DNA from 4 places in the Lentzea kristufekii genome. Region 1 is predicted to be linked to each of the others. Evidence: riboswitches for the same ligand, from Rfam matches in the RefSeq annotation. Region 1 holds a riboswitch; each other region holds the start of a gene.
The links. A riboswitch is a leader RNA that binds a small molecule or an ion and turns the genes downstream of it on or off. The one in region 1 is predicted to bind cobalamin.
Positions count from the first base shown of each region.

Region 2: it holds a riboswitch for cobalamin, as region 1 does, so the genes downstream of both, SK571_RS06620 (CbtB domain-containing protein) here and SK571_RS03465 (FecCD family ABC transporter permease) in region 1, are expected to answer to the same signal.
Region 3: it holds a riboswitch for cobalamin, as region 1 does, so the genes downstream of both, cobN (cobaltochelatase subunit CobN) here and SK571_RS03465 (FecCD family ABC transporter permease) in region 1, are expected to answer to the same signal.
Region 4: it holds a riboswitch for cobalamin, as region 1 does, so the genes downstream of both, SK571_RS05680 (ribonucleoside-diphosphate reductase subunit alpha) here and SK571_RS03465 (FecCD family ABC transporter permease) in region 1, are expected to answer to the same signal.

Region 1 covers NZ_JAXAVV010000001.1:701,985-706,189, forward strand. Annotated here, with positions in the region: gene SK571_RS03460 (ABC transporter ATP-binding protein) at 1-699, opposite strand, end outside; gene SK571_RS03465 (FecCD family ABC transporter permease) at 699-1,721, opposite strand; cobalamin riboswitch at 1,756-1,884, opposite strand; gene SK571_RS03470 (YciI family protein) at 1,980-2,399, shown strand; gene SK571_RS03475 (3-isopropylmalate dehydrogenase) at 2,468-3,505, opposite strand; gene SK571_RS03480 (S8 family serine peptidase) at 3,786-4,205, opposite strand, start outside.
Region 2 covers NZ_JAXAVV010000002.1:648,392-652,596, forward strand. Annotated here, with positions in the region: gene metH (methionine synthase) at 1-910, shown strand, start outside; gene SK571_RS06610 (HAD family hydrolase) at 948-1,574, shown strand; gene SK571_RS06615 (CbtA family protein) at 1,619-2,374, opposite strand; gene SK571_RS06620 (CbtB domain-containing protein) at 2,395-2,583, opposite strand; cobalamin riboswitch at 2,617-2,791, opposite strand; gene SK571_RS06625 ((2Fe-2S)-binding protein) at 2,840-3,499, opposite strand; gene SK571_RS06630 (phosphoribosyl-ATP diphosphatase) at 3,598-3,861, shown strand; gene hisG (ATP phosphoribosyltransferase) at 3,876-4,205, shown strand, end outside.
Region 3 covers NZ_JAXAVV010000014.1:92,789-96,993, reverse strand. Annotated here, with positions in the region: gene SK571_RS27265 (precorrin-2 C(20)-methyltransferase) at 1-184, opposite strand, end outside; gene SK571_RS27260 (precorrin-8X methylmutase) at 181-801, opposite strand; gene SK571_RS27255 (hypothetical protein) at 798-1,874, opposite strand; cobalamin riboswitch at 1,883-2,017, shown strand; gene cobN (cobaltochelatase subunit CobN) at 2,053-4,205, shown strand, end outside.
Region 4 covers NZ_JAXAVV010000002.1:451,223-455,427, forward strand. Annotated here, with positions in the region: gene SK571_RS05680 (ribonucleoside-diphosphate reductase subunit alpha) at 1-1,703, opposite strand, end outside; cobalamin riboswitch at 1,811-2,022, opposite strand; gene SK571_RS05685 (LysE/ArgO family amino acid transporter) at 2,220-2,768, opposite strand; gene SK571_RS05690 (LysR family transcriptional regulator ArgP) at 2,868-3,725, shown strand; gene SK571_RS05695 (SDR family NAD(P)-dependent oxidoreductase) at 3,958-4,205, shown strand, end outside.

The sequences.
Region 1 (4,205 bases):
CGATGTGGGGTGGGTGACGACGTGCGCGGTGACGTGGAAGACCTTGGCGATCAGTTCGGGGACCAGCACTTCGGCCGGTGTGCCGGACGCGACCACGCGGCCCTCGTCGAGGACGTACAGGCGGTCGCAGTAGGAGGCGGCGAGGTTCAGGTCGTGCAGGACCGTCAGCACGGTGACGCCCAGCCCGCGCGCGAGCCCCAGGACGTCGAGCTGGTGGCGGATGTCGAGGTGGTTCGTCGGCTCGTCCAGCACGAGGACGCGCGGTTCCTGGGCCAGCGCGCGGGCGATGAGCACGCGCTGGCGTTCGCCGCCGGAGAGGCTGAGGAAGCTCCGCGAGGCGAGATGCGAGACGTCCACCGTCGCCAGCGCTTCGGAAACGACCCGTGCGTCACGGGCGGGATCGCGGTCGTGCGGCAGGCGGCCCATCTCCACGACCTCGGCGACCGTGAAGTCGAACTCGACCTGCGACTCCTGCGTGAGCGCGGCCAGGTCGCGGGCGACGCCGTGTCGCTTGTGGACGTTCTCGCCGTCGAGCAGGACGGTGCCCGCGTCCGGCTTCAACGCCCGGTACACGCAGCGCAACGTCGTGGACTTGCCACTGCCGTTGGGGCCGACGATGCCGACGACCTCACCGGAGGCCTGCAGCGTGATGCCGGAGACGATGTCCCGGACGGTGACGCCGGTGAGCTCGACCCGCATCAGCGGCCTCCGAAGACGTAGGACCTGCGGCGCATCAGGAAGATGAAGCACGGCACGCCGAGTGCGGCGGTGATGACGCCGAGCGGCAGTTCCTCGGGCGCCGCGAGCATCCGCGCGGCCACGTCGACCCAGACCAGGAACGAGGCTCCGGCCAGCGGTGCGAGGGCGAGCACCTTGCGGTGGTCGGCGCCCACGACCATGCGCGTCAGGTGCGGCAGCATCAGCCCGACGAACCCGACGGCCCCGCTGACCGCCACCAGCACTCCGGTCATAGCGGCGGTGACGATGAACAGGTGCGTGCGGAACCGGTTCACCGCCACGCCGAGCGTGGTCGCGGTCTCGTCGCCCATCGCCATCGCGTTGAGCTGCCGCGCCTTGGTCGCCAGGTAGACGATGCCGGCCGCGGTCACCACGGCGGCGACGGGCAGCGACTGCCAGTTCGCCCCGCCGAGGCTGCCGAGCAGCCAGAACATCGCGGCCCGCGCCGCCTCACCGCGCGGTGCCTGGAACACCAGCAGCATCGCCACGGCGGAGAACCCGTACGCCAGCGCCGTTCCAGTCAGCACCAGCCGCAACGGTGTGAGCCCTCGGCTCGTGCGTGCGGTGATGTAGACCAGTGCGGTGGCGCCGAGGCCGGTCAGGAACGCCCCCACCGACAGCGCGTAGACGCCGAGACCGGACAGGACGCCGAGGGTCGCCACGGCCGTCGCGCCCACGCTCGCGCCCGACGAGATGCCGAGCACGTAAGGGTCGGCGAGCGCGTTGCGGACCATCGCCTGGATCGCCACGCCGACCGTGCTCAGACCCGCGCCCACGACCGCGGCCAGCAGGACGCGGGGAAGCCGGATGTTCCAGACGATGTGGTACTGCCCGGCGAGGTCGGCGGGGATCGTGCCGCCGGTCAGCGCCGCCCACAGGAGGTCGATCGTGAGGTCGAACGGAACGGAGACGGGGCCGAGCGCGACGCCCGCGACGAGGCTGACGGCGAGCACGCCGACGAGCGCGCTGATCTTGGAGATCACTTGGTCCTTCCCGCAGTCCACGGCGGAATCGGAAACACAGGCCGGCCGTGTGCGGGTATTCGGGCTCGTCCTCACGAGGAGGCCTACCGTTGCGGGTCAGCGCCGGACTTCGACCGGACTTCCCCCACGCACGACTGAGGCGACCCTACCTGCGGAAACAGGAAGTTCGGAAATTTTGCGGGTGTGATGTCGATCCAGTGCGGGGCCCGTTCGACCTGTGGACGTCAGCGAGGAAGACACCGAGCGAGGAGCCACACCGTGAAGTACATGCTGATCATGCGCGCCACCGACGAGGCCTACGCGAACATGGGCGAGTTCGACTTCGACAAGATGCTGGAGACGGTCGGCGCGTTCAACGAGGAGCTGATCCGCGCCGGTGTCCTGCTGGCCGCGGAAGGCCTCTCCGAGGCGTCCGAGGGCGTCGTCGTCGACTACTCCGCCGAACCCCCGGTCGTCACGGACGGCCCGTACGGCGAGACCAAGGAGCTGTTCAACGGCTTCTACCTGCTCAACGTCTCCTCGAAGGAGGAGGCGGTCGAGTGGGCCAAGCGCATGCCGATGACGGGTGCCGGGTTCAAGACCGAGATCCGCCGGGTGCCGTCCATCGACGAGTTCCCGCAGGACAACGAGTGGATCCAGAAGGAACGCGCGTGGCGTGAGGCCAACGGCCAGCTCTGAGCAGCGCGCGGAACGCCGAAGCCCCGGCCGGAGGATTCCGGCCGGGGCTTCAAAACGTCTGGCAGAACTCAGCCCGTGCGCACGTTCGACGACACGAGAGCCGCGAGCCTGTCACCGATCGCGTAGGTCTGACCCGGCGACTGGTGATCACGCGTGGCCAGATCGAACGCCACGGAGGCCTCGATCCGGCGCGCCGACTCGTGCTCGCCGAGGTGATCGAGCAGCAACGCGACCGACAGCACGGCGGCCGTCGGGTCGGCGATGCCCTGGCCCGCGATGTCCGGCGCCGAACCGTGCACCGGCTCGAACATCGACGGGTTGCGACGGGTCACGTCCATGTTCCCCGACGCGGCCAGGCCGATGCCACCCGTGACGGCGGCGGCGAGGTCGGTCAGGATGTCGCCGAACAGGTTGTCGGTGACGATCACGTCGTAACGGCCCGGGTCGGTGACCATGTGAATGGTCGCCGCGTCCACGTGCTGGTAGGCCACGGTGACGTCCGGGTGCTGCAGCGAGACCTCCTCCACGACGCGCGACCACAACGAGCCGGCGTGCGTGAGGACGTTCGTCTTGTGCACCAAGGTCAGGTGCCGGCGCTGCCGGTTCGAGGCACGCGCGAAGGCGTCCCTGACCACGCGCTCGACGCCGAACGAGGTGTTCAGCGAGACCTCGGTGGCGATCTCGTGCGGCGTGTCCTTGCGGAGCAGGCCGCCGTTGCCCGCGTACGGGCCCTCGGTGCCCTCGCGCACCACCACCATGTCGATCTCCGGCGGGTCCGCGAGCGGGCTGCGGACACCGGGGTAGAGACGAGCCGGGCGGAGGTTCACGTGGTGGTCGAGTTCGAAGCGCAGCCTCAGAAGCAGGCCCCGCTCCAGAATTCCGCTCGGCACCGACGGGTCGCCCACCGCGCCGAGCAGGATCGCGTCGTGCTGGCGAAGCTCTCCCAGCACCGACTCGGGCAACAACTCTCCCGTGGCGTGCCAGCGCGCCGCGCCGAGGTCGTAGCGAGTGATCTCGGCCGCCGGAACGACCTCACCGAGGACCTTCAGGGCCTCAGCGATGACCTCGGGCCCGATCCCGTCTCCTGGGATCACTGCGAGCCGCATCCACACACCTCCCAGGTGTCAGTCCCCAATTGGTGGGACTACTTTCCTTCGCGAAAGGCTACCGGCATCGCGGGTGCTCGCCGCATGCCGGACACCCCATCGGGGTGTTATCTCCCGTACTGCGGGACACCCACACGGCCCATATCCCACTTTCGAGTGTCACTCGACCGCAGGAACGGGGTCGCGTCAAGGGGTGACGGCAGGCAGTTCCAGGCCGTGACGTGCCGGGAGGCCCGGTTCCCAACGGAACCGGGCCTCCCGTGAAACATCCGATCTGGCGCTAGTAGGCGCCGCGTCCACCCGACTTCACCAGGACGACCGACGCGCGGTCACCGTTGGCGTTGTGGTGGTTGAGCACCAGCAGGCCGTCGGACTTGTCGGCCTTCAGCGAGGCCTCGTCCTTGTTGACGACGAGCGCGGTGCCCGGCTTCGCGAGGTACGAGAGCGCCGCGTCGCCGCCACCCTGCACCCACAGGCCCGGCTTGAGCGGGTCGTAGGACAGGTTGCGGTCGATCACGTCGATCAGCTTGTTCGCGTTGCCCGGCGCCGGGTAGTAGCCGCCGGTGCCCACGACGTACGAGATGCGGGCCGTGTCCTTCGACGCGTCGATGCCCAGCGCGCTCAGCAGCACCGGCAGGACGACGACGTTGGTGTCCTGGACGTTCGCGTCGACGTCGCCGAACAGGCCGTTCACGCCCTG
Region 2 (4,205 bases), on a different contig from region 1:
ACGGTCGCTGCGCATCGCGGCGGCCCGCAAAGCGGCTGCGGGGGAAGAAGAAGTCGTGGCCGGTCGCTCCGACGTGGCCGTCGACAACCCGATCCCGGCTCCGCCGTTCTGGGGAAGCCGGGTCGTGAGGGGCATCCCGGTCGCGGAGTACTCGGCGTTGCTGGACGAGCGTGCGACGTTCATGGGCCAGTGGGGCCTGAAGGGCGCGCGCGGCGGCGGCCCGACCTACGAGGAGCTGGTCGAGACCGAGGGCCGCCCGCGCCTGCGCTACTGGATGGAACGCCTTGCCACGGAAGGTGTTCTTGCCCACGCCGCCGTCGTCTACGGCTACTTCCCGTGCGTCTCCGACGGCGAGGACCTGGTGATCCTGGAGGAGCCGGCGGCGGACTCCGCCGAGCGCTTCCGGTTCACCTTTCCGCGCCAGAAGAGGGATCGACGTCTCTGCCTGTCCGATTTCTGGCGTGCGCGGGAGTCGGGCGAGGTCGACGTGATCGCGTTCCACCTCGTGACGATGGGGCAGCCGATCGCCGACCACGCGAACGAGCTGTTCGCCAAGAACGCGTATCGTGAGTACCTGGAAGTCCACGGACTGGGGGTCCAGCTCACCGAGGCGCTGGCCGAGTACTGGCACAAGCGGGTCCGCGAGGAACTCGTGTGGCCGACGGGCGGCACTGTCGCCGCCGAGGACCCGGCCGACGTCGAGGAGTACTTCAAACTCGGCTACCGGGGTGCGCGTTACTCGTTCGGCTACGGCGCCTGCCCCGACATGGAAGACCGCCGGCGCATCGTCGAGCTCCTGGAGCCGTCGCGCATCGGGGTCTCGCTGTCCGAGGAACTCCAGCTACACCCGGAACAGTCCACCGACGCCTTCGTGGCGCACCATCCGGAGGCGAAGTACTTCAATGTCTGACCTGGCTGTGCCTGATCTTCACGGTGTCCTGTGGGACATGGACGGGACGCTGCTGGACTCCGAGAAGCTGTGGGACATCCCGCTCTACGAGTACGCGGAGAAGCTCGGCGGCGTCCTGTCGCTGGAGACCCGCGAACGCATGGTCGGCAGCAACGTGCCCACCACGATGCGCCTGCTGTTCGCCGACGTCGGCATCGAGCCCACCGAGGCCGACATGGCCGACGGCGCCGCGTGGATCTCGCGCCGCACCGAAGAGGTGTTCCGCGCCGGTCTGCCGTGGCGTCCGGGCGCCCAGGAGGCCCTGCGGGCCGTGCGCGCGTCGGGTGTGCCGATGGCGCTGGTGACGTCGACCGAGCGCTCGCTGACCGAGGTCGCGCTGGACACGATCGGGCGGGACCTGTTCGACGTGACCGTGTGCGGTGACGAGGTGGACGGGCTGAACAAGCCGCTGCCCGAGCCGTACCTGAAGGCGGCCCGGCTGCTGGGCGTGGACCCGGCGCGCTGCGTCGCGATCGAGGACTCGCCCACCGGGGTGGCCGCGGCTGTCGCCGCCGGGTGCACCGTGCTGGTCGTGCCGTGCGACGTCGAGGTCGAGGCGGGGGAGCGGCGGATCTTCCGCGACTCCCTCGTGGGCGTGGACGTCGACGTGCTGAAGGCTCTCTAGCCGGTGGTGCGGTGGTGGCCACTGCTGCGGCCACCACCGCACCGTCACGCGACTGCGGCCTTCTCGGCGGCCTTGGCCCTGCGGGTGGCCGGGTCGATCAGCAGGCCGAACACCACGCCGATGCCGACGTAGAGCGTGGCGAGCTGGGCGAGCGAGCTGAGGCGGAACTGCCACAGCACGTTCACCGGCATGTCCGCGGGGATCGTGTCCGGCGGCGCGGGGAACGCCAGCAGCACCGCCGCGGTGGCCGCGGCCACCGCGAGGAGCACGGCCGTCGTCCGCACCGGCTGCGACTGTGCGCGCAGCTGTTCGGCGAGCCAGCCGGCGGCCCACACGATCACCAGACCGGCCACCACCACACCGAGGTAGAGCGCGGTCCGGTAGTTCACCGTCGTCGGGTCGCCCACGGCGGGCGGGTTGGCGGGGTACTTGAGCCACGGCAGCAGTGCCACGGCACCGAACACCGCGGCACCGAACGCGAAGCTGCGGCTGAACGGCGTGCTGCCGGTGAACCAGCGCTTCGACAGCGCGTAGGCCGTGGCGAACACCAGGCCCACCGCGATGCCGACGATCACCACGCCGAGCATGCCGCCCACGACCTGGGCGCCACGGCCGACCAGCTCGTCGCCGCCACCGTGCGAGTGGCCGGCTTCTTCACCGGCGGGTGCCCGTGCCTCCTCGACCGCGAGCGCGGCACGAATCGGGATCTCGGTCACCAGGAGCTGCACCAGCGCGGACGCGACACCGGCGATACCGCCGGCCGCGACTCCGCGCAGCGCCAGAGACCTGTACGTCGTCATGTGCCTGATCCGGGATCGGATCAGTGGCACGGAACGCCGAGCGCGTGGCGCCCGTCGTGGAAGAACTCGTGCAGCATCTCGGAACCCGCGCCGAGCGCGAGGCCGTTCTCCTGCAGGACCAGGTAGGTGACGATCAGGCCGAGCAGTGACACGGCGAAGGCCCATTTGGGCACGCGGACGGCGGACAGGCTTGCTGCGGGGCTCGTCATGACGGGCTCCTCCATACCTCGTGGAAGGTCAACTCTCCTTGCGGCGCCGCAGCCGGTCTCCTGACTCCCGGATCAACGCTGCCCCCGCGTCTTCCCAGTCCCGGCGGGGACCAGTGACGTGCTCGGCGGGGATCGCTTCCCGGTCACAGTGGCGAGGACCGCGCCGGATTTTCACCGGCTTCCCGTCACTGCGGCGCGTGCACCGTAAGTTGATCGGCCCGTTAAGCACAACCGGCCATAAGAGTTGTTGCGTTCCTCACTTCACGAGTGGACAGTCACCGCACTTCCCACCTGCGGCGACGCGGTAGTAAAGACAACAGCTCCTGCGCCGGAACGTGACCTCGCCGGGGAACGTGATGAATTCTCCCGCCTGTTCGAACGGCGGCGCGCTCATGAGCCGTTCGCCTCGTTCTTCCGCTTCCTCGGCGGTGAGCATCCGTGCGCGAACAACCATTTTGAGCGCGCCCGCGATGTTCGACATGGCGTTGCCCCACAGCAGTCCGCGTGCCACCGGGGTGACCCGCTGGATCGCCTCCACCACCGGTTCGAGCGCTTCCGCGGCCTGTGGGCCCAGCCGCGGCTGGTCGATGCGGACGCTCAGGCCGTTCGTCGGGTGGTGCTGCCACCACAGGTTCTCCGGGCGGACGTCGATCGGGATGTTCGCGGCCGTGAGCGGGCTGAGCAGCCGTGCCGTGTAGCTGAGGAAGAACAGGCTCGCCGCCACGCGCGGTTCGTCGGCTTTGTACCGGTTCGCGATGGCATCGATCGTGGTCTTGAGCGCAGGGCCCTCCAGCAGTGCCGTTCCCGGCGACCAGGATTCGTCGGGGCGGCCCACGTCGAGGGCGAAGAAGGGATTGATTCCGCGCACCCGGCGCAGCGCTTCGAGTACCTCGGCGAACTCAGACACGAAGTTCACGCTACCGAGTGTCTCTGCAGGACAGATCACGTCCACCGCCTGGGACAGATGCGACCGCGGTGTGGACGGGGGTCCGCGGGATGGGAGGATGTCGTGCCGTGAAGACCTTCGATTCCCTGTTCGCTGAACTGACCGAACGAGCCGCCACCAAGCCGGAGGGTTCCGGCACCGTCGCTGCGCTCGAGGCCGGGGTCCATGCGCAGGGGAAGAAGGTCCTGGAGGAGGCGGGCGAGGTCTGGATCGCCGCCGAGTACGAGTCCGACGAGAAGCTCTCCGAAGAGATCTCGCAGCTGCTCTACCGCCTCCAGGTGCTCATGCTCGGCCGTGGCCTCACCCTCGAAGACGTCTACAAGTACCTCTGACGGAAGACTTTCACATGCTGCGCGTTGCAGTCCCGAACAAGGGCGCGCTCGCTGAACGCGCCTCCGCCATGCTCACCGAGGCCGGGTACCGGCAGCGGCACGAGCCGCGCGATCTGACCGTGCTCGACAACAACAACGAGGTCGAGTTCTTCTTCCTGCGTCCCAAGGACATCGCGATCTACGTGGCGTCCGGCGACCTCGACCTCGGCATCACCGGCCGGGACCTGGCCGCCGACTCGGGCGCCGACGACAACGGCTCCTCCGTCGAGGAGTTGCTCGCGCTGGGCTTCGGCTCGTCGACCTTCCGCTACGCCGGGCCCCGCGGCACGGACTGGAAGGTCTCC
Region 3 (4,205 bases), on a different contig from region 1:
TCTGCGGATTCGGATCATTTCGGCTACGGAAGTACGGCGCCGCGATGGTCTTGGCGACCGACTTGCCGTGCCGGGCGCTGTGGAACGCCACCACGTCGGCCTCGCTGATGAGTCGCGCGGCCTTGACCGTCACGAGTTCCGGGTCGCCGGGACCCAGGCCGACGCCGTAGAGCTTGCCCGTCATTCTTCCTCGCTCGCGATCGCGTTGATGGCCGCCGCCGTCATGGCACTGCCGCCGCGTCGGCCGCGCACCACGAGGTGCTCCAGATCCGTTGCGGCCAAAGCTTCCTTGGACTCCGCCGCCCCGATGAACCCGACCGGGATGCCCAGGACCGCGGCGGGTCGCGGTGCTCCGGCGGCGATCAGGTCGAGGAGGTGGAACAACGCGGTGGGGGCGTTGCCGATCGCGATCACCGCGCCGTCGAACCGGTCCGCGAGCAGCTCAAGGGCGGCGGCACTGCGCGTGTTGCCGATCTCCTGCGCCCGCGCGGGGGTGCGCGGATCCTGGAGGTAGCAGAGGACCTCGTTGTCCTTCGGCAGGCGGCGGCGGGTCACGCCGGACGCGACCATGTTGGCGTCGCACAGGATCGGGGCGCCCGCCCGCAACGCCGCGCGGGCGTCGCGCACGACGTTCGGGGAGAACGCGACGTCGTCCGGCAGGTCGGTCATGCCGCACGCGTGGATCATGCGGACGACGACTTTCGCGACGTCGCCGGGGAACCTGGTGAGGTCCGACTCCGCGCGAATGGTGGCGAAGGACTGGCGGTAGATCTCCGCCCCGTCCTTGATGTACTGCGTCAACGGATCTCCTCGTAGCCGTCGCCGGTCGCGACGAACTCGATCACATCGCCGGCGGGACGGCCGCACCGGCGGGCACAGCCCGACCAGTGCACCGCGCCGGGCCTGTCGGACCTGCTCCCTGGAATTGAAATTGGGGGTACCCGGCCTGGCGCGTGTGTGTGGTGCGACGCATCGGCCTGTGCAGGCGCATGGGTCTGCGCGGGCGCATCGACCCAAGCGCGCACATCTGCCCGCACGTCGGAGAGCGACTTCGCGCAGCCGGGGCGGCCGGTGCAGGCGCTGACGCCGTGCCAGGGGGAGGCGGGGTCGGTGATCAGGCCGGTGACGTCGGTGCCGGCGGGCACGACCAGGCTGCGCCACGGGGTCAGGCGGAGGGGGACGCCGGGCAGCCGGCGGGCGTCGAGCCGGCCCAGCGGAACTCCCGGGGTCAACGGTGAAGGTGCGACAGGAGTCACAACCGGGGTGAAGCGAGGGGCGTCGGTGGCGCCGAAGTGAGCGGTGATCTTTCGCACACCGTCGTCCACTTCGGACAGGCGCCAGGCGGGTCCGCGCATCGACTGGAACAGGCGGGCGGCGGTCACGACGGCGTCGACCGGGTCGGACACGCGGACACCTGTATCGGTACCGGCGAGCAGGAGCACGTCCCCGGCGAGCCCGAGGTCGCCGCCCAGTCCGCTCACCGAAGCGCCGACCGTGACCAGGAAACGCCCTGGTAGCGAGGCCAGTCCGGGGTCCGCGCACAGCGCCGCGTCCAGCGCGTCGACCAGGGCCTGGTTGTCGTCCATGGGCGCCGCGATGATGTTGCGGATGCGCTCGTGCGACCAGGAGGGCAGCAGGCCCGCCGCACGCATCCGCTCGCCCAGCTCCACCCCGTCCGCGAGCCCCCTGATCTGGAGGTTCGCCCGCGAGGTCAGCTCGATCGAACCGGTGCCCAGTTCGGCGGCGGCAAGACGGACGGCATCCCACTGAGCAGCGGAAAGAGTGCCGCCAGGCACCCGGATGCGCGCCAGCCCGCCGTCGGCCGCGGCGTGCAGCTCGACGGCGCCGGGGCAGGCGTCCGGGTGACTACGCATAGGTCGGACTGTAACCCGCCGGTTAGGGTGAGCCCGAACGACGAAGCGCAGGAGGAAGCCGGTGTGAATCCGGCGCGGTCCCGCCACTGTGACCAGCGAACACCGCTGGGAGTCAGGAACTCCGCTTCGCCAGTCACCCGCACTTTGGGGCGAGGACCCCACGAGGGATGGAGCCTGCGTGATCCTGCTGCTGTCGACCTCCGACACCGACCTGCTGTCGGCGCGTGCGAGCGGAGCCGAGTACCGGCTCGGCAACCCCGCCCGGCTCACCGTCGACGACCTGCCCGCGCTGGTCGACGGCGTCGAGCTCGTCCTCGTGCGCATCCTCGGCGGTCGCCGGATGTGGGAGGAGGGCCTCGACTGGCTGCTGGCCGGGGGCCTGCCCGTGGTGGTGCTCGGCGGTGAGCAGCAGCCCGACGCGGCGCTGATGGAGCTCTCCACGGTGCCCGGTGGCGTCTGCGCGGAGGCGCACCTCTACCTCGCGCACGGCGGCCCGGCGAACCTCACCGAGCTGCACAAGTTCCTGTCCGACACCGTGCTGCTGACCGGCCACGGCTTCGAGGCCCCCGCCGCCACTCCCTCGTGGGGTGTGCTGGAACGGGAGACCCGGCCGGAAGAGGGCCCGACGGTCGCGGTGCTCTACTACCGCGCGCACCACGTCGCCGGGAACACGGCCTTCGTGCACGCCCTGTGCGATGCGATCGAGGCCAAGGGCGGCAGGCCGCTGCCGGTCTACTGCTCCTCGCTGCGCACCGCCGAACCCGAGCTGCTCGACACGCTGCGCCAGGCCGACGCGCTGGTCGTGACGGTGCTCGCGGCCGGCGGCACGAACCCCGCCAAGGCGTCCGCCGGTGGCGACGACGAAGCGTGGGACGTCGGTGCGCTGGCCGCGCTCGACGTGCCGATCCTGCAGGGCCTGTGCCTCACGTCGAGCCGCGAGTCCTGGGACTCCAACGACGACGGACTGTCTCCTTTGGACACCGCGACCCAGGTCGCGATCCCCGAGTTCGACGGCCGGATCATCACGGTTCCGTTCTCCTTCAAGGAGATCGACGCCGACGGCCTCACGGTCTACGTCGCCGACCCGGAACGGGCGCTGCGCGTCGCGGGCATCGCGGTCCGGCACGGCCGTCTCCGCCACATCCCGGTCGCCGACCGCAAGGTCGTCGTGATGCTGTCGGCCTACCCGACGAAGCACTCCCGCATCGGCAACGCGGTCGGGCTCGACACGCCCGCGTCGACCGTCCGGCTGCTGAAGGCCATGCAGGAGCACGGTTACGACATCGGTGACGAGCTGCCGGGCGTGCAGGAGCTCGACGGCGACAAGCTGATCCACGCGCTGATCGCGGCCGGTGGGCAGGACGCCGACTGGCTGACGCAGGAGCAGTTCGAGAGCAACCCGATCCGCATCGCGGCGGCCGACTACCGCGAGTTCCACGAGACGCTGCCCGACGAGTTCCGCGAGTCGATGCGCGAGCACTGGGGCGAGGCGCCGGGCTCGTTGTTCGTCGACTTCTCGAAGTCGAAGGACGGCGAGATCGTGCTGGCCGCGCTGCGGTCCGGCAACGTCGCGGTGATCGTCCAGCCGCCGCGCGGGTTCGGCGAGAACCCGATCGCGATCTACCACGACCCCGACCTGCCGCCGTCGCACCACTACCTGGCCGCGTACCGGTGGATCGAGTCCAACTTCGGTGCCGACGCCGTCGTGCACGTCGGCAAGCACGGCAACCTGGAGTGGTTGCCGGGCAAGACGGTCGGCATGTCGGCGTCCTGCGGCACGGACGCCGCGCTCGGCGACCTGCCGCTGATCTACCCGTTCCTCGTCAACGACCCCGGCGAGGGCACGCAGGCGAAGCGGCGCGCGCACGCCACGCTGGTCGACCACCTCGTGCCGCCGATGGCCCGCGCCGACAGCTACGGCGACATCGCGCGCCTGGAGCAGTTGCTGGACGAGTACGGGAACATCTCCGCGATGGACCCGGCCAAGGTGCCGGCGATCCGCGCGCAGATCTGGACGCTGATCAAGGCCGCGAAGCTCGACCACGACCTGGGACTCGACGACCGGCCCCACGACGCGGAGTTCGACGAGTTCATCCTGCACGTCGACGGCTGGCTGTGCGAGGTCAAGGACGTCCAGATCCGTGACGGCCTGCACGTCCTCGGCGAGGCACCGACCGGCAGCGTCCGCGTCAACCTCGTGCTGGCGATGTTGCAGGCACGGCAGATGTGGGGCGGTCAGGTCGCCGCGCTGCCCGGCTTGCGCGAGGCACTCGGCCTCACCACCACGGGCCGCGAGGACGTCGACGCCGTGGAAGAACAGGCTCGCGTGCT
Region 4 (4,205 bases), on a different contig from region 1:
GCGGCCAGGACCTCGACCGAGTCGATCGGCAGGATCCCCCTGCTCCACAACGATCCCTCGAACGACGCGTAGGCGCCGCGTTCCCGCGCCAGCTCGGCGCTCGCGGAGATCGCGTAGTAGCTGATCTCCTCCATGCTGCGGTCGGCGAACTCGACGGCCTCCTGCGACGCCATTGGCGTGCCGAGCGTGAACAGCGCGTCCTGGAAACCCATCAGGCCAAGGCCTACCGGCCGGTGCTTCAGGTTGGAGTTCCTGGCTTCCGGGATCGTGTAGTAGTTCACGTCGATCACGTTGTCGAGCATCCGCACCGCGGTGCGCACGGTCTTCTCGAGCCGGGCGTGGTCGATGCCGGCCTCTGTCACGTGCCGGGCGAGGTTGACACTGCCGAGGTTGCAGACCGCGACCTCGTCGGCCGCGGTGTTCAGCGTGATCTCGGTGCACAGGTTGGACGAGTGCACGACACCGCTGTGCTGCTGCGGCGAACGCAGGTTGCACGGGTCCTTGAACGTGATCCACGGGTGGCCGGTCTCGAACAGCATGGTCAGCATGCGCCGCCACAGGTCGACGGCCTGCACGCGGCGGAAGACCTTGATCTCGCCGTTGCCGGCCCTCTCCTCGTACGCGCGGTACTTCTCGGCGAACTCGCTGCCGAACGCGTCGTGCAGGTCCGGCACCTCGTCGGGGGAGAACAGCGTCCACTGCCCGTTCGCGCGCACACGGCGCAGGAACTCGTCCGGCACCCAGTTCGCGGTGTTCATGTCGTGCGTGCGGCGCCGCTCGTCGCCGGTGTTCTTGCGCAGGTCGAGGAACTCCTCGACGTCGATGTGCCAGGTCTCCAGGTAGGCGCAGACCGCGCCCTTGCGGCGCCCGCCCTGATTCACCGCTACCGCGGTGTCGTTGGCCACCTTGAGGAACGGCACGACGCCCTGCGACTTGCCGTTGGTGCCCTTGATGTGCGCGCCGATGCCGCGCACCGGGGTCCAGTCGTTGCCGAGACCGCCGGCGAACTTGGAGAGCAGCGCGTTGTTGCTGATGCCGTGGAAGATGGCGGCGAGGTCGTCGTCCACGGTGGTGAGGAAGCACGACGAGAGCTGCGGGCGCGTGGTGCCCGAGTTGAACAGGGTCGGCGTCGAGCACATGAAGTCGAAGCTCGACAGCAGCTCGTAGAACTCGATCGCGCGGGCGTTCCTGTCGTCCTCTTCGAGGGCGAGGCCCATCGAGACGCGCATGAAGAACGCCTGCGGCAGCTCGTAACGGCGGTCGTCGTGGTGCAGGAAGTAGCGGTCGTAGAGCGTCTGCATGCCCAGGAACTGGAAGTTCAGGTCACGGGAGGCGTCGAGCGCGGCGCCGAGCCTGGCCAGGTCGAAGTCGGCCAGGCGCGGGTCGAGCTGCCCGAGCTCGATGCCGTAGCGGACGAAGTCCGCGAAGTACGACGGGTAGCGCTCGGTCATCTCGGCGTGCGACAAGGGGATTCCGCAGGCCTCGGCGCGGAGCTTGTCCAGCAGCAGCCGGGCGCTGACGTAGGAGTAGTCCGGGTCGTGCTCGACCATCGTGCGGGCGGCCATGATCGGCGCGAGCGCGAGCTCGGCGTCGGTGATGCCGTCGTAGAGGTTGCGCTTGGTCTCGGCCAGAACCGCCTCGGCCGACGCGTTGGGCAGGTCGGCGCAAGCTTCGTTGATGACCACTGAAAGGCGGTCGGGCACGCTCTCTCCTCCGAGATCGGCCCGAGGAAACGCGTGCGCGCGCCAGCGGTCGACACCACTGGTGCACACAGCCGCCCTCCCTCGGGGCACCGTGTCGTGCGCGCAGGCTTGCGCGCACACCAATGGCAGGTCTTCGGACTCGTGGGCGTACCTCTAGCGCCTACCGGCCGTCGCTTCCCAGGTCTCGCGACCCAGTGCTTCGTTGACGGCTTTCGTTCCCACTCACCGCTGCGGGGCAGTCCCGGATTCCCACCGGGTTCCCTCTTGCCTCACCGGCCCGGTTGAGTCGGGTCGGTGAACCACTGGCGCGGCAGATACTACATGTGGTGGTGGGGTCTGGATCACCACCCAACATGCGCGTGTCGTGGGCTAGGGTCGGAAACGTGGGTGATCTTCGGCCTCGGGTCGTCATCGGTGCTCTGGTCAGTGCGGGCCTCGCTTCGGCGTCCCTTTTCGCCGGGACGGCGGCGCCCGTGACGAGCGGTGTCCTGGCCGTCGCGGCGGTGCTGGTGATGATCACGACCCGGCGATCAGGGTCACCCCGAGAGTGATCATCACGGCGGCGATCAGGCCGTCCAGCACCCGCCACGCGCGGGGCTTCGCGAACAACGGGCTGAGCAGCCGCGCGCCGAACCCGAGCGCGACGAACCAGGTGATGCTCGCCGTCACGGCGCCGACCCCGAACAGCCACCGTCCGGCCGCGATGGAGCCGAGGAGCAACAGCGTGTCGAGGTAGACGTGGGGGTTGAGCCACGTCAGTGCGAGCGCCGTCAGCACGGGCCGGCTGTTCGTCTCCGTTCCCGCGTTCAGCACCGACGGCCTGAACGCCCTGCGCGCCGCCAGAAACCCGTACCCCAGCAGGAAGATCCCGCCCACGACCGCCGCGACCGCGATGGCCTGCGGAAACTTCTTCACGATCACGCCGAACCCGGCGACGCCCACCGCGACCAGGATCGCGTCCGAGAGGGCGCACACGGCGACGACCTGCGCCACCGCGTGTCGCCGAAGTCCTTGGCGCAGCACGAAAGCGTTCTGCGCGCCGATCGCGACGATCAGGGTCATCATGGTGCCGAAGCCGAGCAGCAGGTCAGTCACGCTTTCCACGGTATTTACGCCGTCTTGATGAGACCAGCTAAAGATTCTTACGTACCATTAGCGGCTGTGATGGATCTCGACCTGGTGCGGACGCTGCTCGCGGTCGTCGACGCGGGCACGTTCGACGCGGCCGCCGCCGCGCTGCACGTCACACCTTCCGCTGTCTCGCAACGCATCAAGGCCCTGGAGCAACGGACGGGCCGCGTGCTGCTGGTGCGGGCGCGCCCGGTGCGGCTGACGCCGTCGGGCGAGGTGATCGTCCGCTACGGTCGGCAACTGCTCGCTCTGGACCAGGACCTCGACGCGGCGCTCGGCGCGGACGCGGTCGTGCGGGTGCCGATCGCGGTGAACGCCGACTCGCTCGCCACGTGGTTCCTGCCCGCCCTGCAACGGGTGTCGCCCGACCTGCGGATCTCGTTCGACCTGCACCGCGAGGACCAGGACCACACGACGGCGTTGCTGCGGCAGGGCCTGGTGATGGCGGCGGTGACGTCCTCGCGCGAGCCGGTGGCGGGCTGCTCGGTGACGAAGCTGGGCGAGATCCGTTACGCGGCAATGGCTTCGGAGTCCTTTGTGGAGCGCCACGAGGACGGCCCGCCGAAGTCGTGGCTGCCGGGCGCGCCGGTCGTCGTGTTCGACCGCAACGACGACCTGCAGGACCGCTTCGTGCGCACGCTGACCCGCGGCCGTGGTGCCTCGGACCACCGCCACTACGTGCCGTCGTCCGAGGTGTACGTGCGGGCGATCGTGGCCGGCCTCGGCTGGGGAATGGTGCCACCGCAACAACTCCAGGACGGCCTCGTCGACCTCGTGCCGGGCCGCACCATCTCCGTGCCGCTGTACTGGCAGCAGTGGAAGCTCGAGTCGCCGGCGCTGACCGCGGTGGCCGAGGCGGTCGCGGCCGAGGCACGCATCGCACTGCGCTAGGCGTCGAGCACGTCGCCCGGCCTTGATGGCGTCTGCAAGTACCACCAACTCAACATCAACAGGCACTTTCTTGCTACCAACAGCTTGACGGACGTACGAGCGGACAGGACACAGGTTGGGTGTGGTCGACGGCGATTCGATCAAGGGTTGGTGGTACTTGCAGACGCCTGTCGTCATCAGCGAGCCGCGAGGTTTTGGACGAGTTAGCCTCGACACCATGACCGGCGAGCCGATGAACCTCAACGGGAAGACCGCAGTCATCTACGGCGGTGCGGGCAGCGTGGGCGGCGCGATCGCCGCCGCGTTCACCGAAGCGGGCGCCACCGTGCACCTGGCCGGCCGCACGGAGGCGACGCTCAAGGCCAAGGCCGCCGAGCTCGGCGCCGAGTACGCCGTGGTCGACGCGCTGGACGAGCAGGCGGTGGACCGGCACGCCGCCGCGTTCGAGCGGATCGACATCTCCGTCAACGTCACCACCGA